DNA from 4 places in the Sporosarcina sp. SAFN-015 genome. Region 1 is predicted to be linked to each of the others. Evidence: predicted binding sites of a transcription regulator. Region 1 holds the regulator's gene; each other region holds the start of a gene.
The links. Region 1 encodes Rex, which represses fermentation and respiration genes when NADH is low (regulators of the CRP and FNR family bind a similar motif). Its sites were predicted from a motif close to TTGTGAAATATTTCACAA; they were not measured.
Positions count from the first base shown of each region.

Region 2: the regulator Rex is predicted to act here: its motif matches at 2,965-2,982, upstream of ACR65H_RS11730 (cytochrome C oxidase subunit II).
Region 3: the regulator Rex is predicted to act here: its motif matches at 2,767-2,784, upstream of ric (iron-sulfur cluster repair di-iron protein).
Region 4: the regulator Rex is predicted to act here: its motif matches at 3,264-3,281, upstream of ACR65H_RS02885 (TIGR04053 family radical SAM/SPASM domain-containing protein).

Region 1 covers NZ_JBPFDR010000011.1:3,006-7,902, forward strand. The annotation lists gene ACR65H_RS16540 (ABC-F family ATP-binding cassette domain-containing protein) at 194-2,125, opposite strand; gene ACR65H_RS16545 (redox-sensing transcriptional repressor Rex) at 2,252-2,902, shown strand; gene ACR65H_RS16550 (twin-arginine translocase TatA/TatE family subunit) at 2,971-3,165, shown strand; gene tatC (twin-arginine translocase subunit TatC) at 3,183-3,977, shown strand; gene ACR65H_RS16560 (YIP1 family protein) at 4,103-4,735, shown strand; gene ACR65H_RS16565 (CPBP family intramembrane glutamic endopeptidase) at 4,773-4,897, opposite strand, start outside.
Region 2 covers NZ_JBPFDR010000006.1:48,444-53,340, reverse strand. The annotation lists gene opp3C (oligopeptide ABC transporter permease) at 1-14, shown strand, start outside; gene ACR65H_RS11745 (ABC transporter ATP-binding protein) at 31-1,095, shown strand; gene ACR65H_RS11740 (ABC transporter ATP-binding protein) at 1,095-2,027, shown strand; gene ACR65H_RS11735 (Crp/Fnr family transcriptional regulator) at 2,168-2,863, shown strand; gene ACR65H_RS11730 (cytochrome C oxidase subunit II) at 3,043-3,192, shown strand; gene ACR65H_RS11725 (cytochrome c oxidase subunit II) at 3,221-3,688, shown strand; gene ACR65H_RS11720 (cbb3-type cytochrome c oxidase subunit I) at 3,778-4,897, shown strand, end outside.
Region 3 covers NZ_JBPFDR010000001.1:441,127-446,023, reverse strand. The annotation lists gene ACR65H_RS02025 (ABC transporter permease) at 1-551, opposite strand, end outside; gene ACR65H_RS02020 (ABC transporter ATP-binding protein) at 548-1,396, opposite strand; gene ACR65H_RS02015 (LytTR family transcriptional regulator DNA-binding domain-containing protein) at 1,643-2,659, opposite strand; gene ric (iron-sulfur cluster repair di-iron protein) at 2,909-3,607, shown strand; gene ACR65H_RS02005 (nitrate reductase subunit alpha) at 3,795-4,897, shown strand, end outside.
Region 4 covers NZ_JBPFDR010000001.1:603,877-608,773, reverse strand. The annotation lists gene ACR65H_RS02895 (EamA family transporter) at 1-546, opposite strand, end outside; gene hemG (protoporphyrinogen oxidase) at 613-2,040, opposite strand; gene ACR65H_RS02885 (TIGR04053 family radical SAM/SPASM domain-containing protein) at 2,033-3,169, opposite strand; gene ACR65H_RS02880 (PLD nuclease N-terminal domain-containing protein) at 3,390-3,590, shown strand; gene ACR65H_RS02875 (ABC transporter ATP-binding protein) at 3,587-4,489, shown strand; gene ACR65H_RS02870 (ABC transporter permease) at 4,486-4,897, shown strand, end outside.

The DNA.
Region 1 (4,897 bases):
CTATGACATCTTTTGGATAACTATGTGGGTATTGAATACAGTTAATGTGGATAACGTGGATAACTATGTTCATATCCTATTATATCAACGTGAATGATGTTGATAAGATTGTGGAAATCAAAAGGGAACCCTTGTCGAAAACAAAAGAAAGCTGTCGAAATGGCGTTCGTTCCATTCGACAGCTTTCTAATCGTTATGAATTCAATTGTTCAAGTTCTTCCTGCAAATTCAACCATTCCTCTGATTGGTTGTCGTGCTGCATTTGGAGTTCGTCGATCTGTTCTTGGAGCTCCATCAGTTTCACATGGTCATCAGCGAAATCGGGGTTCAACAACTCTTCCTGCAGAACAGCGATGTCGGCATCCATTTTTCCGAGTGACTCTTCAATTTCAGCAATCGCCCTTGTCAATCGGCGTTCTTGCCGTTTGAATTCCTTGTCTTCCTCATTCCGTCCGTTTTTCTGCTGTTTTGGCTGTTCCGAATTGCTATTGTCGGCTTTCAACTCTTCCAGCTCATTTTTCTTTTCAACGAAGTAATCATAATCACCAAGATACTCTGTGACACCGGAAGGACCGACGTCAATCACTTTCGTCGCGATCCGATTAATGAAATAACGGTCATGGGAGACGAAGAGGATTGTTCCCGGAAAGTCGTCTAACGCATTTTCCAGCACTTCCTTGCTGTCGAGGTCAAGATGGTTTGTCGGTTCGTCAAGCACGAGTGTGTTCGATTTTTGAAGCATGAGCTTCGCTAATGAAAGACGTGCTTTCTCGCCGCCGGACAATGAAGCGACAGGCTTCTCGACGTCTTCACCCGTGAACAGGAAGCGTCCGAGTACGGAGCGGACGTCCTTTTCATTCATCATCGGCCACTCATCCCACAGCTCTTGAAGGACTGTCCCCGTACCGAGGATCGTCGCTTGATTCTGGTCATAATACCCGAATTGGACATTTGTTCCGTAGCGGATCGTTCCGTCGATCGGCTCCTGTCTTTTGACGATCGTCTTCAGAAGCGTCGACTTTCCGATCCCGTTCGGTCCGATGATCGCGATCCGGTCCCCTTTGTATGCATGCATATTAATATGCTCAGAAACGGCTTGGCCGTTATAGCCGACAGCGATATTGTCCAATGTGAGCACATCGTTGCCGCTTGGCCGTTCGATGGAGAACGAGAAGCTTGCAGACTTTTCATCCCCATCAGGCGCGTCCATCCAATCCGTTCGTTCGAGCAGCTTCCGCCGGCTTTTCGCCATTTTGGAAGTCGAAGCACGGGCGATATTCCGCTGGATGAAGTCCTCAAGTTTCGCTTTTTCACTCGTCTCGCGTTCGTACAACTTCTTATCGCGTTCATAGTTCTTCGCCTTCTCAACTAAATAGGCGCTATAGTTGCCGACGTACTTCGTCACTTTCTTCCTCGACACTTCATACGTGATCGTCACGATCTGGTCGAGGAAATAGCGGTCATGGGAAACAATGAGGATCGCGCCTTCATAGGAGACGAGGTATTTTTCAAGCCAGCCTAATGTCTCGATATCCAAATGGTTCGTCGGCTCGTCCAATATGAGCAGATCCGGTTTGCTAAGCAGCATTTTCGCAAGCGCCAGCCGCGTTTTTTGCCCTCCGGACAACAGATTGACTTGCTTCTCGTAGTCTTCAGGATAAAATCGCATTCCGTGAAGAACCGAACGCATATCAGATTCGTATTGATACCCGCCCGAATCCTTGAATTCGATTTGCAACGTGTCATAATCTTTCATGACACGCTCATATTCTTGCTGGTTCTCGTAAACGGAAGGATCCGCCATTTGTGTTTCTAGTCCACGGAGCCGCTTTTCCATTTCAAGCAACGGTCCAAAAACGGTCAGCATCTCTTCCCAAATTGTAAGGGAAGAATCAATTCCCGCATGTTGTTCGAGATAGCCGACTTGTACGTCTTTCGGCATGATTAAGTCGCCGGAGTCAGCGGACATTTCTCCCGCAATGATTTTTAATAATGTCGATTTGCCGGCGCCATTCCGTCCGACGAGCGCAACCCGGTCACGGTGCTGCACTTCGAGGCGGACGTTTTTCAATATATCAGTTCCAGAAAAGGATTTCGTAATTCCATTCACTTGTAATACGATCATTCAGCACACCTCTATTCCACTTTTAGTGTAATCGAATGGGCCTGTCGGTGCAATGGTTGGCTTTACATCAGCACGTATCTAGAGTACGATAAAAAAAGGTCCATTTGCACGTATAGGAGGTAAGCTATGGCTGATACGACTCAGAGAGTTCCACAGGCGACGTCAAAACGCCTTCCTTTATATTATAGATTTCTGCAAAATTTCGCGAATGCGGGTAAGAAACGCGTCTCTTCCAGTGAATTGAGCGAGGCAATGAAAGTCGATGCTGCTACAATTCGCCGTGATTTCTCCCATTTCGGGGCGCTCGGGCGCAAAGGCTACGGCTATGACGTGAACGACCTCCTTCTATTCTTCCGAAGGGCGTTGGATCAAGACGAAGAGACGGATGTCGCGTTGATCGGCGTTGGAAGCTTAGGGAATGCATTCTTGAAATACAATTTTCAAAAGAACCATAATACGAGAATTGTTGTCGCATTCGACCCGAAAGCACCAAAGGAAGGGAAGATGGTCAGCAATATCCCGGTGTTCCATCCGGATATGATGGAAGAGAAAATTAAAGAGTTAGGCATTCAACTCGTCATCTTAACTGTTCCGACAAGGGCGGCGCAAGAAATCGCCGATCGGATGGCGGCTATCGGCGTGAAAGGAATTCTCAATTTCACACCGGTCCGGCTGGCAGCACCCGACTGGATGCGTGTTCATACGATCGATTTGTCGGTGGAGCTGCAGACAATGATTTATTTCATAAAAAATGACGAAAAAGATTCACAAATATAAAGGCATTGTCAATAGTAATACAAGCTGTTTTCATGTAAGATGGATTATATATGAAGGAGGTGTCCGAAATGGCTCCAGGTGTAGGAAGTCTACTTATAATCGCTGTCATTGCATTGCTCATTTTTGGACCGAAGAAGTTACCGGAAATCGGAAAGGCATTTGGCTCTTCATTGCGTGAATTTAAAAACGCGACAAAAGGTCTTGCAGCCGATGATGATGACACAGTCAAAAAAGTGGAAGATAAGAAAAATGATGTGCAATAAGTAAGGATGTCTGTCCGATGAAAGAAAAAAATTTAACAGTCATTGAACATATAGATGAAATTAGAAAACGACTGATGGTAATCGTCGTTTTCTTTGTTATTGCAGTAATCGGCAGCTTTTTCATTGCGAAGCCGATCATTAAGCTTTTGCAAGCAGAAGCCGGGTATGAGGAATTTCACGCATTCAATGTTGTGGATCCGATTGCCCTGTACTTGAAAGTCATCATCTTTTTAGCAGTGGTGCTCATTTCACCGGTCATCATGTATCAGTTCTGGTCGTTCATATCGCCGGGACTTCACGAGACGGAGCGGAGAGTGACGTTAAGCTATATCCCGTTCGCGTTTATCCTATTGCTTGTAGGGATTGGTTTTTCCTACTTCGTTCTCGTGCCATTCGTCATGAACTTCATGAAGGAATTATCGGGAGAGCTTGGGATTACACAGACGGTCGGCATTAATGAATATTTTACGTTCCTGTTTCAAATACTGATCCCGTTCGGAATCGTCTTTCAGTTGCCGATCGTCCTTTTATTCCTATCGCGGCTCGGCATATTGAACCCGAATAAGTTAGTGAAAATCCGGAAGGTAGCATATTTTGTCCTGTTTATCATTGCGGCGTTCATCACACCGCCGGATATTATGTCGCATTTATTAGTAACCGTCCCGTTATTTGCACTTTATGAAATTAGCATCATCATCTGCCGCGTCGGGTATCGAAAATTCCTGAAGGCGGAGGAGAAGCGGAAGCTGGAAGAAATAAAGGCAGAGCAGCAACGCCAAATCGATGAAGTGATGGGGAATTTAGAAAAATAAAGTAGTGTCCCGCTTCCCGCGTTATTATTGGGGGAGCGGGATTTTTGTAATGAAATCCCAAAAGGATTCCCGTATGATAGGACTTGTAGAGATTTCATATACATAAGAAGTAAAGGGGGATATACATGAATCCATTACTATCCATTTGGAGCCAGCCGACGAAAACGCTGCAATATATGCTGGAGAAAAAGTCGGCGGGATATGGCTTTCTCATTTTTCTGCTAAGCTCGATCAGCGGCGGCTCAATCGCGATGGCGACGACTGGCATTTTTGGTGGCATGCCGTTAGCATTCATCATTATTTTATCCATCATCATGACGTACGGTTTTGCGCTTATCGGTTGGGTGATCAATGCTGGACTTTATACGTGGGTCGGAAAATGGCTAGGCGGGAAAGGGAAGTTCTCCGATATGCTTAAAATCACTCCCGCGCCTGCGATTCCGACGATCTGGCTCGCTCCGATGAACTTCCTGCTTATTGCGGTGTACGGGTCTCGTCTATTTGAGGTGCCGACCGATAATTTCGGAATTACGAATTTGCCGCTCGGAATTTATTTCTTGCAGAATCTTATTATCATTGGAGTTGGCATATTCGGAACAGTCATCGCCTGTAAAGGAATCGGTCTCGTCCATGGATTCTCTGCTTGGCGCGGTCTTGGTGTAGTGGCAATCATCTTTGGCATCGTTTTCGTCATTATGTTAATGATTATGCTTATTTTTGGGGCTATCATCTTTTCATTAATTGCAACACTTGGGTGAAATGAAAAACGACTTCCTTTAAACGGGAAGTCGTTTTTCATTGTTGGAAAAAGATGAACGTTTGCTGAAGATTTTTTTGCCACTGCTCGAGCTTTTCGTAATTCAGTTGAACGACCATGACGAAGCTGTTCATGAGAAAGTGGGCAATCATCGGAGCCCAAA
Region 2 (4,897 bases), on a different contig from region 1:
AAATGAAAGATTGATAGGAGGAAAGCCAATATGGAAAAAATATTGCAAGTAAAAGACTTGGAGCTTTCCTTCCACACATTTGCCGGTGAAGTGAAAGCAATCCGAGGAGTCAGTTTTGATTTGAACAAAGGAGAGACGCTAGCAATTGTCGGTGAGTCAGGATCCGGGAAATCGGTTACGACAAAATCGATTATGCGTCTATTGCCAGAATCAAGTTCTGAATTTAAAAATGGTGAAATACTATTTAACGGAAATGACCTTACGAAACTTTCTGATAAACAGATGCAAAAAATCAGAGGGAAAGAAATTTCAATGATTTTCCAAGATCCAATGACATCATTGAACCCGACAATGACAATTGGCAAGCAAGTAATGGAGCCGATTTTAAAACACCAAAAAGTTAGTAAAGCTAAAGCAAGAGAAGTAGGAATTGAGCTCTTGAAAATGGTAGGGATTCCGAACGCGGAAAACCGCTTTAAAATGTATCCTCACCAATTTTCCGGTGGCCAAAGACAGCGGATTGTTATTGCGATAGCGCTCGCTTGTAATCCGAAAGTCTTGATTGCCGACGAACCGACAACTGCCCTTGATGTTACGATTCAAGCTCAAATTCTCGAATTGATGAAGGATATACAGAAAAAAGTCGATACGTCGATCATCTTCATTACACATGATTTAGGCGTCGTTGCGAATGTCGCAGATCGGGTTGCTGTCATGTATGGTGGGCGGATTGTAGAAGTAGGTACGGTTGATGAAATTTTCTATAACCCGCAACATCCATATACATGGGGGCTTCTCAGCTCGATGCCGTCTATGGATTTGACAGAAGAGAAGCTGTATGCGATTCCTGGCACTCCGCCAGATTTGTTGAATCCACCTCTTGGAGACGCTTTCGCACCAAGAAGTGAGTATGCTTTAAAAATTGATTTGGAGCAAGCACCACCAATGTTTAAAGTGAGTGATACGCATTATGCTGCAACCTGGTTGTTGCATCCGAATGCTCCAGAAGTTGAACCGCCGAAAGCGATCATCGACCGGATGAAGACTTTCCGTGGAAGCAAATATTTTGAGCAAGCGAATAGAGGTGATGCTTGATGGCAGAGAAATTACTAGAAGTAAAAAACTTGAAACAATATTTTAATGCTGGCAAGCCATCCGAAGTCCGTGCAATTGATAATATTAGCTTTGATATTTATCGTGGGGAGACATTCGGGCTAGTCGGTGAATCCGGTTGCGGTAAATCGACGACCGGTAGGACAATCATCCGACTATATGACGCAACTGACGGCGAAGTCCTTTACGACGGAGTCAGTGTGCATGCGAATAAATCGAAATCCGAAATGAAGGATTTGAATCAGAAGATGCAGATGATTTTCCAAGATCCATATGCATCGTTAAATCCACGGATGAAAGTTCTTGACATCATTGCTGAAGGATTGGATGTCCATGGACTGGTTAAAAATCCGAAAGAACGGAAACAAAAAGTTGTCGAGCTGCTGGAAACAGTCGGATTGAATAAAGAGCATGCTGATCGTTATCCGCATGAGTTCTCCGGAGGACAGCGGCAACGGATCGGGATCGCCCGAGCACTTGCCGTCAACCCTGAGTTCATTATTGCTGACGAACCGATTTCCGCACTAGATGTATCTATTCAAGCACAAGTCGTCAACCTCTTGAAAGAGCTGCAAAAGGAAAAAGGATTGACGTATTTATTCATCGCGCATGACTTATCAATGGTGAAATATATTTCAGACCGTATTGGCGTTATGTATTTTGGGAAACTCGTTGAGATGGCTCCTGCAGATGAATTATATAAAAATCCTCTTCATCCTTATACAAAATCATTATTATCTGCAATTCCACTTCCAGATCCGATTTATGAACGGACACGCGTAAGACAAGCGTATGATCCTAAAAAACATAATTACGGACCAGATGAAAAAGTGGAATTCCGTGAAGTGACACCAGGTCATTTCGTTCTCTGTTCTGATAAAGAGTTCAACGAAATGAAAGCACAAGTCAACTAATCAATTTCTACCGCCATGACATCAATCATTACGATGTCATGGCGGTTTTCTGTTTCTAAGCCGATATCTTGCGATAGAATGTTATAATATAAGCAACTATTTTATTTGGAGAGTTATGTTTCATTCGAAGGAGAGATAAAATGGACTCGGAAATTGAACTTCTGAAAAGTGCAATGTTTTTTAAAGACTTATCCGACCAAGAATTGAAGCCTTTTCTTTCAATTATGTATCGTAGGAAGCTTACCGATAGAACTATTTTATTTTTGCAAGGTGATCCGATCACCCATGTATTTATCGCAACGGCAGGGAAGATTAAAATATACAGGAACGACCAGGCGGGCAAAGAACAAGTCCTGCATTTTAAACAGCACGGGGACTTGTTTCCACATGTCGGTTTCTTCCGTCAAGGTCACTATCCAGCTCATGCACAAGCGATTGAGGATAGTGAAGTCTTTTCGATTGCTATCAAAGATTTCGAACAGGTTCTTATGTCGAATCCTTCTTTGTCCATCAAGCTTTTCAGAATGCTTGGCGATCAAATCGTCAATTTGCAGCAAAGGCTGGAGGAGCTTGCATTGCGCAGTGCGAATGAACGGATCTTGTTATTATTGCTTAGGCTTTGTGAAACACATGGATCTGTCATAGGGAAGGAAGGTTGGGTGAAGTTGAATACTCGCTTTAAAAATGCAGATCTTGCCAATATGATCGGCACTTCAAGAGAGTCAGTCAACCGGATGATTTCACAGCTGCGCAAAGATGATGCGTTGCGATTGGAAGAAGGGGAATATTTGATACGCCCAGAAATGCTGAAAGATGAATTGCTCAATTTTACTTGAATCATTACATGATAGCCATTTTGCAAACTACGATCGCGTAGTTGCAAAATGGCTTTTTTGTTGGAATCAATGTCATAGGTTTGTCACTTTCAATCTCGTTAATGTGATGTACATCACATTATTGAGAACTATTATCAACTATTATAAAAACAACAATAAAGCAATGGAGGTGTTACGAAATGAATTTGCATGAAGCACCGCTTAAAAATAAGCAAGAACAAGAAGATGAAAATACCGTAAAAGGAACAATGGTATCAGTAGGCATCGTCGGACTTGTCATCCTGGTAATGTGGGTATTGCTATTCGCCATTTATATGTACCGCTACTAATACACGATAGAGATTAGGAGGAAGAAAGATGAAAATGAATCGCTATGAAGAGATCTGGTTACTATTGAGCGGTGGGATGCTTGTCATTTTCATGCTTATTACGGGTTATCAAACATTTGCTTTTGGGATGGGGCCACCGAGCCATAAAGAGACAATTGACCCGCAAAAGGTGAATGAAACTGCACCGTTTGATAAGCCAGGCGTTTATAAGACCGGCGACAAAGAATATGAAGTAGTCATGACTTTGGAAGTCTTCAACTTCAATCCGGGGAATATTGAAATTCCGGCTGGTTCAACTGTCACTTTCATCATGACATCGAAGGATGTAGTACACGGTTTCCAAGTTGCTAACACAAACTTGAACGCGATGGTGATGCCTGGCCATATTCAAAAAGCGACGCAAACATTCGATAAACCTGGGGAATATCTCGTGTTATGCAATGAGTATTGCGGCGCAGGACATCAGCATATGAGTACGACTATAACGGTGAAATAAAGGAGGGAATTTCCTTGAATACTGCAGTAAATGTGCATCAAAAAGAAAAGAAATTAAAAACCGTTTTTAAGGATACATCAAATAAAGTGATGGGAATTGGACCAGAAGATGCCAAATTGACAAAATCATATATGAGTGTAGCTTTTATCGCTTTGCTAATCGGTGGTGCATTAGGGCTGCTGCAAGGTTTGGAAAGAGCCGGCCTCATGCAGCTGCCACACTGGTTCAATTATTATCAAGTTTTGACCACTCATGGTGTATTGCTCGTACTTGTATTAACGGCTTTCTTTACGATCGGCTATTTCTATGCAGGTTTGTCTCACACATTAGGCGGTTTATCATCAAAAGTGAGAAAAGTGGCATGGATCGGCTTTTGGCTGAAAGTGATTGGTCTTGTCGTAGCAGTTATTCCAATACTTATGAATAAAGCATCCGTCTTGTATACATTTTATCCACCTATGGCAGCGTCACCCTATTTTTATATTGGTCTAGCACTAATCGTCATCGGAGTATGGATGTGCGCTTTCGGAGCTTTCATAAGCGTAGCAAAATGGCGTAAACAGAATCCAGGAAAGCATATTCCAATTCTCGCATTCTTTGCAACAGGTGTATTTGTTTTATTGTTTTTCGGAAGTATCGGTGTCACCATTGAAGTGTTGACGTTAATTGCATGGTCTTTCGGTTGGAAAGCTACGATCAATGTCTTGCTTAGCCGCACGCTATTCTGGTCTTTCGGCCATACATTAGTGAACATATGGTATTTGACAGCTGTATCAGCATGGTATGTAGTCGTTCCTAAAATTATCGGAGGACGTAGATTTAGCGATACATTGACAAGGGTAGTCGTCATTTTGTTAGTAATCTCAAATATTCCAGGTGGATTCCACCATCAAATTGTCGATCCTGGAATGACACAAACTCTTAAATTTCTTCATCTGTTCATGAGCCTTGCAATCGGTTTTCCATCTTTGATGACAGCTTTCGCAATGTTTTATGTGTTCGAAAAAACCGGCAGGAGATTAGGGGGAAAAGGGTTGTTTGGTTGGTTAAAGAAATTGCCCTGGGGAGATGTGAGATTCCTCGCTCCGATGGTTGCAATGATTGCCTTCATTCCTGCAGGTGCTGGAGGAATTGCACAAACAACTAACCAATTGAATCAAGTCGTGCACAATACATTATGGGTAGTCGGCCATTTCCATTTAACAGTCG
Region 3 (4,897 bases), on a different contig from region 1:
TTAGCCACTTGTAAAATTGGATATTTCTCTGCGGCAATCGTAAGAAACGATCCGAGTGAAAAGACGATAATGACAGGCATTACGATAACGGACGCTTCCATAACAGACTTCGAATAAAGGCCGAGCAATGTTCCTATCGCGATATAGAAGAGTGATGATAAAATAATCGCCACAGCTATTACAGCAATGTTGATAGGTTTATATTCCGCCAAGAACATAGTGAAAAAGACGACAACCATCGTCATAATAAATGTCAGCAAGCTTTTCCCGCCAAGAATCTCAGTCGTACTTGCAGGCGAAAGCATCAGTCCGCGCAATGTGTTCTTCTCCTTTTCTTCAGCGATCAAACAACATTGAACAAATGTCGCCACCATTCCAAACGCCATATTAATAAGCAAAAAATGAGTTTCGATTGATTCAACGCCCATACGGCCATAAAATGCTCCTAAAATAATTGGGAAAAAGATAACTGAAGATACAGCCAAGTTCCTTGAAAAATCTTTAAAGTCTTTTTGCAAAATCGCGTTTACACGTTTCCATGAAATCATCATGCCAATTTCCTCCCTGTCACTTGCACAAAAATATCCCCTAAAGTCGGTTCGTTTGAATGGATTGTTACGATTTGATCCTTATTCATATACTCGAATAGCTGTTTAGCACCTTCGGAACCTGCAGGTAAAATCACTTTTTCTTCGTTCGTCAATTCCACTGTAATCGTCGAATCCGAGTAGCTCTTCTTTAATTTGTCTGGCGTATCCAAAAGTTGGATTTTACCTTTATTTAGGAAAGCGACTCTGTCACATAATGTTTCCGCCTCGTGCATATCGTGCGTCGTCAAAAATATCGTTGTTCCTTTTTCGTTAAGCGCCCGTAATCCCTCATGGATATGAAGTGAATTTGTCGGATCCAGGGCAGAGGTCGGCTCATCGAGGAACAGCAATTCGGGTTCGTGGATCAAAGCCCGTGCAAGTGTCACACGCTGCGTCATTCCTTTTGATAAGGAAGAAACTTTTTTCGATTTCTCTTCTTTCAAATTAACGGTATCGAGCACTTCATCGATTTTTGAGTAGGCTACATCATATAAATCGCAATAGAGTTTCAAATTATCGTAGATTGATAGCCTTCCATATAAGCTGCTATTATCTGTAAGTACTCCGAAACGCTTACGGTACTCCGATTTCTTTAGCTGAGACACAGATTCCCCAAAAACGTTTGCGGTCCCGCTAGTAGGTGTTAATTGCCCGGTTAAAATTTTAATCGTTGTCGTTTTTCCTGAACCGCTTGGTCCGAGAAAGCCGAAAATTTCACCCTTTTTAACGTGGAAGTCGACACTTTCAATTGCTGTTTGATTCGCAAAGACTTTTGCTAAGCTGCTCACCTCAATAATGTTTTCCATTTCCATCCTCCTGTCGGTTTCGTACATTTCGTATTTGCACCTTCAGAATAAGTGAAATCGGAATGTAGCACATTATATTTCGGACGAAAAGAGTGAAATAAAGGGTGAGTAGAGCAAATTCCACCGTGAGTGAACCGTATTTAAATGTGGATTTTCCGCTCCGTGTCATGAACGGAGTATTTCCCGAGCTGAAACGTCGGATACTGTCAAAATATTTCCGGGGAAATAATACAATTTTCTACAAATTTATATGCCAAGCATCTCTTTTAACTCCACCATCTTTGTTTTTGACAATGGTATTGTCGATTTTTCGGCATCATCCAAAACAAGGCTATAGCTGTTCCTCGTCCAAGTGATGACTTCTCGCACTTTCTGCAAATTTACAATGTACGAACGGTGGCAACGGAAGAAACCGAATGGGAGTAGTCGTGATTCTAATTCATTCAACGTAGAAACAGAAGGGAAGGCTTCTCCTTTAATATGCAAAAAGGATTGTCCTTCATTGCTTTCAATATAATCGATCTCAGGTGGGTCAAATAAAACAATCTTTTCATTAACCTTCGTTGGTATCTTTTCTAATCGGACAGGTACGATCGATTCGGCCGCGGTTGGTGAATCTTCTATTTCTTTATCTTCATCCGTTGCAGTATGTACTGGATGCAGTCCGTTTTCATCCAAACGGAAGATTTCGTCGGCAGCTGTTACAGCGCTTTCCATATTTCCCGTCAAAATGAATGCGCTGCGACCGTCTAGTTTGAGTTTTTGAAGAACAGAAATGAAAATCCGTTTTGATTCCAAATCAATATTTTGATCAGGTTCCTCGAAAATGCAAATAGTTGGGTTTTGCATTAGTAAAAGGGCAAGTTGAACTCGTTTTCGTTCCGAAAAGGACAAGTTCTTTATTTTTACACGGCGTTTTGAATCCAATTGAGCAGTCTGAATAGCGTCCTCGATGGATTGATTTGATGTATAAAGCTGTTTTGTGAAACGTACCATTTCCTCCACTGATAAACGTTCATATAGTCCGTCATGAAGAAAGTAAAAACCGATTTTTGTTTTGTTTTCTGAAATGCCGCTGTCCCCAATACGTATTTCGCCGTTCGATAGCTTGGATTTTTCAAGCAATAGCTCAATCAGCTGCTCGCGCACATTGACGCTCGAATAGACGGCAACGACTTTTCCTAAGTCGATTGATAAATCAAATGAAGGGAAAACGACAGAATCATGAATTCTCTTTTCCGCGTTAATAAATTGAAGTGACACCTAAAATCCCCCGTTTTAAAAGTCTATTTATTAAAAGTAGTATACCAGTTATTTCTATTGTGAATGAACCCTCTAACCTTTTTGAACAATTTATGACACCTGTAAAACTGTGATATACATCACATCTTAGGCTCGAAGAGTCATCTATGATGGAGTAGACGGAAGGGAAATAGGCAATTCCCTAATATCGCTTCCGCAGTCCATTCATTAACATGTAAATCGAAAAGAAAATTCGGGGAGGAATTCATTATGTCTTCACTTACCATCGATACTCGCGTCTCGGATATTGTCACGGCATTGCCTCAAAGCGCAGACTTGTTCAGAAGTCTTCGCATCGACTATTGTTGCGGCGGAAAGATTCCATTGAAGGATGCGGCAGAGCAGCGGAACTTGAATCCTTTAGAAGTTTTAAACAGCATCCATTCAATAGAAGAGAAACGGGAAAACCGTCTGAGCATGGAAGCTTCTTCATTTGGGGAAAAGACATTGATCGCCTATATTCAGGAGAAATATCATGAAAGCTTGCGTGAGGAGCTGCCGATGCTTGCGCCTTATATTACGAAGGTAGCCCGGGTGCATGGTGAAAATCATCCGCATTTACTGCGAGTGCAAGAGATTTTCAAAGCGTTGCGCGAAGAGTTGCTGAACCACACGTTTGATGAAGATCAAAATGTTTTCCCTCTTATTCTAGAGTTTTTAAATAATCCGACTGCCGAAGTGAAAGAGCAATTGAAGACTCACGTATCTGAGCTGGAAGCGGAGCATGACAATGCGGGGCGCCTGCTTTATGAACTAAGGGAAATTACTGACAACTTTACGCCTCCAGAAGGGGCTTGCGGAACATATCGACTCGTTTATGCAAGGCTTGAGCAGCTTGAAAAAGATACATTTGAACATGTGCATCTTGAGAATAACGTTTTGTTTGAGCGAGTTGCGAAAGCGTTGTAATTAAAAAAGCTGCCAAAACGGCGGCTTTTTTTTTAAATTAGTGGATTACCTGGACGGATATAGGGAAAACCCTAATGGAACTATTCCGATTAATCTATAACATTAAGGGTATAAGGTAAAGGTAGGTATGTCGATTTCCCCTATCTGCACGTCATTCTGATTAAAGGAGTGAAAATATTCAATGTCCATGAACAAGTTTAGTATGAAGTATTTCAAACCGGTTGAACGTTATTCTGGAAACTGGTCTGTACTCGAAGAGAAAAGCAGGGATTGGGAGAATATGTATCGCCAAAGGTGGTCCCATGACAAAGTTGTCCGCACGACGCATGGCGTTAACTGTACCGGTTCCTGCAGCTGGAAAGTGTTTGTGAAGAACGGAATTATTACGTGGGAGAACCAGCAGATCGATTATCCTTCATGTGGTCCCGACATGCCTGAATTCGAGCCGAGGGGTTGTCCGCGGGGAGCATCCTTCTCATGGTACGAGTACAGTCCGTTGCGGGTGAAATATCCATACATACGGGGGAAGTTGTGGCGTATGTGGAGCCGGGCGCTTTCAGAACATAAAGATCCGATCAAGGCGTGGGCAAGTATCGTGGAAGACCCTGCGAAGACTGCTGAATATAAGAAAGCGCGCGGCAAGGGCGGACATGTGAGAATCCATTGGCGCGATGCGAAAATCTTGATAGCCGCTCAATTGATTTACACTATCCAGAAATATGGACCTGACCGTATTGCGGGCTTTACGCCGATTCCTGCGATGTCAATGGTCAGCTATGCGTCGGGCGCGCGTTTCCTATCGCTGTTAGGCGGGGAAATGTTGAGCTTCTACGATTGGTATGCGGATCTTCCGCCATCTTCACCGCAAATTTGGGGCGAGCAGACAGACGTTCCGGAATCTAGCGACTGGTTCAACGCCGGCTATATTATCATGTGGGGCTCGAACGTTCCGTTGACGAGGACGCCGGATGCGCACTTCATGACAGAAGTCCGTTATAAAGGGACGAAAACCGTATCCGTCGCACCGGATTATGCGGAAAGCGTCGTCCATGCAGATGACTGGATCGCGCCGAACCCTGGCTCTGATGCAGCGGTTGCTCAAGCGATGACCCATGTCATTTTGGATGAATTTTATGAACAGCGGAAAGAACCGATGTTCCTCGATTATGCGAAGCAATATACGGATATGCCATTCCTCATTACGCTTGATGAGCATAACAATGCTTACAAAGCAGGGCGCTTCGTACGTGCGAGCGATTTAGGACAGGAGAGCGAACACGCCGAATGGAA
Region 4 (4,897 bases), on a different contig from region 1:
TAATCTTGTCAGCATGTCCATCCCCTCTACTTGACGTTGATTCACCATGAGGAATGCAGAGAAGCTGACAGCCGCAGCCATTCCCCAAGCCCATCCTTGCCACGGAATGCCGCTAAGATCTGCATCAAGCACGCCTGCTGCAAAAACTGTCCCTCCGAATAAAAATAGTAATGAAATGACTTCAATTCGCTTCGGCAGGCGTCGTCGAGCGATGCAGTCGAAAAGCATGCCAATCCAAGTGAATTGGAAAAGCATGACGACAGCGAGGGAAGCGGGCATTAAACTGACGGCTTTCCCATAAACTGTTCCTGTGATTGCTGTTAGTGTACCGGCAATTACAAGCGTAAAACCACCGCCGAACTTTGGAAGCTTTCGACGGACAACAAGATAAATGAGTGCGGCTAATAGAAAGCCGCTATAGTATTGGCTTGTCACGGCCTGGGGTGCTGTATACCCATCCGCAATGGCCAATTTAATGATCGTAGAAAGAATTCCATAACTGCACGCTCCAAGAATAACGAACAGCGGATACATCCAAGGTTTCATCATACATCCTCCAGTCCACGCAATAGTATAACATGGACAGGAAATAACAGGGGGGACAGACACATTTCATATGAATTTCAAATAATCCAATACGTCACCTGCCACCTGTTTTCCTTGCAGTATACAATCCGGGACCCCGACACCTTCATAACCAGCTCCGCAAAGAAAAACGCCTGGCATCGTACGTTGCAATGCTTGTCGAACGGCTGCAAGCTCCTCGACATGATTTACGGGATACTGCGGCATGGCTTTAACGGCTCTTGTCACTTCATGAAAGAGCGGTTTCGCGGTAATGCCCATAATTTCTTTCAAATCGGACTGGACTTTTTGCAACAACTGATCGTCCGTCAAGTCAACCCAATCTTGCGCTTGTTCATTTCCGACGTAACAGCGCAGCAGTACTTTATCCTTCGGCGCGGAATGGCTCCACTTCGAGGAGGTCCATGTACACGCAGTGAGATCTTTTCCTTCTTTGCGGGGGATGACAAATCCGGTTCCGTTGAGCGGATAAGGGATTGTGGATGCGTCATATGCGATTGCGATATTAGCAACGGATACGTAGTTGATCTTATGCAGCCACGTAGTGCCCGGCTCGTTCCGCAGCAGCTTTGCTGCCTCCGAAGAGGGAACGGCCATGATGAGACCGTCTGCTCGTATTGATTCTCCTGTACTTAGTTGAACGTCATATTGGCGATTCGTTGCTGAAATAGATTCGACACTGCAATCCGTCAGCATATGAATGTCCTTCATCGTTTCTATCAATCGGTTAATAAGCGATTGCATCCCGTGTCTATATGTCAAGAACATGCTTTTTTTTGCTATCTCGGGATATTGATGGCTTTCACCGGAGGGTTGTTTACCCTTCAGCATTCCTTTTATTAAACTGCCATATTTGCGTTCGAGTGCCAAGAAGTGTGGAAATGTGGCTTTCGTACTGATCTTTCGGGCATTCCCGGAATAAATTCCACCAAGCAGTGGTTCTGTAATATGTTCCAGCACTTCCTTCCCTAGACGTCGTTCAACAAAATGTCCGAGTGATTCATCTTCCGATCCCGTTTTTCTTGGCATGAATATGTCCATGGCGGCACGTGCTTTTCCCATGGGGGATATGAGTCCAGTTTTTAAAAATGGAGTCAACTTTGTAGGGATTCCAAGTACGAGTCCCAATGGCATAGGGTGAAGCTTTTTGTTCAAATATATATAATTAGCTCTAGCTTTGGGGTTTGTACCGACGAGTTCATTCTCCAGTCCAAGCTCTCTGGACAACTCAATGATTGGTAGTTTCCGGGATAAAAAAGAATCTGGCCCCTTTTCGATAATGAAGCCATCCTTTTTAACTGTTTGAATTCTTCCCCCCAATACGCCGCTTTTTTCGATAATATGAATTGTTAGCGGGGTATTCCGTTCCTCCGACAATTTCCTAGCGTAGTAGGCGGCACTTAGCCCTGTAATTCCGCCGCCAAGGACAACAATATGTTTTTGACCATTATTCATATGTTGTCACCTCAGGCTCATTTTCTCGAAGAGCTTTTGGAATATAGGAACAAGAAGGGTCGCTATCTAAGTAATCACCTGTCATTGCATATGCTCGAGACCTCGATCCCCCGCACACTTTATTGAATTCACAAACGCCGCACTTGCCCTTCAAGAGAGATTTGTCGCGTAATTCCCGCATGATCGGAGAGTTTTGATAGATATTTGTGAGTGACTGCTCGCGAATATTTCCACAAGAAACGGGTAAAAAGCCGCTTGGATAAACTTCACCGATATGGCTGATAAAGACGAATCCATCTCCATCATTTACAGGTTTTGGTGCTCTGCCCAATACATCCTTCCTTTTTAGTTCCCGCTCATCCATTTTACTTTCTGCATTTTGTTCTTCCTGTAGGAATACGCGCCGGTAGTGCGGAGCCTCGGTCGTTTTTACTCCATAAGGCATTGTTTGTTGTATTTGATACAACCATTTCATCACCTTCTCATGTTCATCAGCACTGATCATATCTTTTTCTTGGCCTCGGCCTGTCGGTACGAGGAAAAATGTACTCCAAAGAACAGCTCCCATATCTTTCACTTTTTCGGCAATTGCTTCGAGATCATGAAGATTGTAATTAGAGATTGTTGTATTCACTTGTATCGGGATATTCAGTTCTTTTAAATACTCGATTCCTTTCATCGTCCGATCAAAGGAACCTTTTGTTCCCCGGAAATGATCATGGATCTCTGCGCAGGAGCCGTCCAAACTGAAAGCCCAGCGCGATAATCCGACCTCCTTCGCTTTACGAATTGCTTCACGTGTCACTTTTGGTGTGGCGCTAGGCGTCATCGATACTGGAAGGTTTTTTTCTTCGATTGCATACTTGGCGAGTTCAAACAAGTCAGGTCTCATTAAAGGATCGCCGCCAGTAAACACAAATAACGGATTATCCATTAATGCGATTTCATCAATCAGCTTTTTCCCCTCTTCAAACGACAATTGCCATGGATTTGGTTTGTATTGTGCTTCAGCACGGCAATGCAAGCATTTTAAGGCGCAAGCACGAGTCACTTCCCAAATGACGATGAAAGGATACTTATTATAGTCCCTTCCATGTTGAATTTTTCGATCCTTGAATAAAAGGTTCATAAATAGCACTCCTATTTTATAGTTGTGACTTTTTGATTCATAAGATGAGAAGGATTTCTTTCCCCACCATCATAAGAGAAGGGAACACGGCTTGCTGTGATATTCGTCACATCTAGTTAGTCAAAACGGGATCTTCAAAAAATAATCGGATTTTGTTATGTACAATGTATAACAGTGGTGTTATACTTAGTGTATAACAAAGGGAGAGGTTGTGACATTCATGTCTGAGCTTGAAAACATACCTTGGAATCTTATTTTGCCGATACTTGTACTTCAATTGATCTTGATGGTTGTCGCTCTAGTTGATGTCATAAGGCATCGGCGGACGAATGGACCGTTCATCATGTGGATTTTCATTATATTGCTAGGGAACATTATCGGATCAATTTTGTACTTCATTTTTGGGAGGCGGCAAGAATGACGCAATTGCTGCAAGTGAATGATCTAACAAAGATATATGGAAGTCATAAAGCTGCAGAATCGATTTCATTCGAATTGGAGGCAGGAACTTCAACAGCATTGATCGGTCCGAATGGGGCGGGAAAGACGACGACGCTTTCCATGCTTGCTGGACTTGTTACGCCAACAAGTGGTTCGATTTTATTCAGGGGGCAGACGAAGTCGGATATACGGTCTTCCATCGGCTACCTACCTCAATATCCAAAGTTCTTTCCTTGGTTGACTGCCCTGGAATTCACGGAGATGGCTGCCGTGTTGAGCGGAGTTGAAAAAAGGCAAGCATTGGCGGAAGCGAAGAAGACGCTCGAGTTTGTCGGCCTTGGAGATGCTATGAAGAAAAGAACTGGAACGTTTTCTGGAGGGATGAAGCAACGGCTTGGATTGGCACAGGCGATTGTCCATGGACCTGAGCTGCTCCTGTTAGATGAGCCAGTATCAGCTCTTGACCCTGTTGGACGAAGGCAAGTGATGAACTTGTTGAAGGAACTCCAACAGAAAACGACAATTTTATACTCAACCCATATTTTGAACGATGCAGAAGAAATGACAGACCAGCTGCTATTCCTTCGGAAAGGTGTCCTTGTCGAAAATGGATCGCTGGATTCCATCCGAGAGAAATACGCCAACCCACGTATTCTTATCGAGTTTGGATCAGTCGAAGAAGCAGAACGGTTTACTGCATTGTCACCATGGAAAGTTAAAGCGGAAAAGAAGCAAGTGTCCATTGATGCTTTGAAGGAAGAGATAGGTACGTCTGAAGTTATCGCATTACTGCATGCAGAAACCCTTCATATTCGGAAGGTGGAATTGCAAACGGCAAGCTTGGAAGAAATCTTCATGAAAGTGGTGATGGGGGAATGAGCAGCTTCAATGTATTGCTACGCAAGGAATGGCGTGAAAATGTCCGTAATTTCAAGCTGTATTGGATTCCAATCGTGTTTGTCATCTTTGGAGTGCTCGAGCCGATCACGAATCATTTCCTTCCTGAAATTATGAAGAGTGTCGGCAACTTGCCGGAAGGGACAAATTTTGCATGGCCGGAATTCCGAGGGGAAGATATTTTCGTCTCATTGATGAGCCAATACCAGACGATCGGCATCCTTGTTATCATCCTCGCTTTCATGGGTTCCATTTCAGGTGAGCGAAAATCCGGTACGGCAACGCTTCTATACGTGCGTCCAATGTCGTTTGGACAATATTTCCTTAGTAAATGGGTAGTCGTCAATGCAATTGTATTAGCTAGCGTTTGGTTAGGTTTTTTCGCGGCGT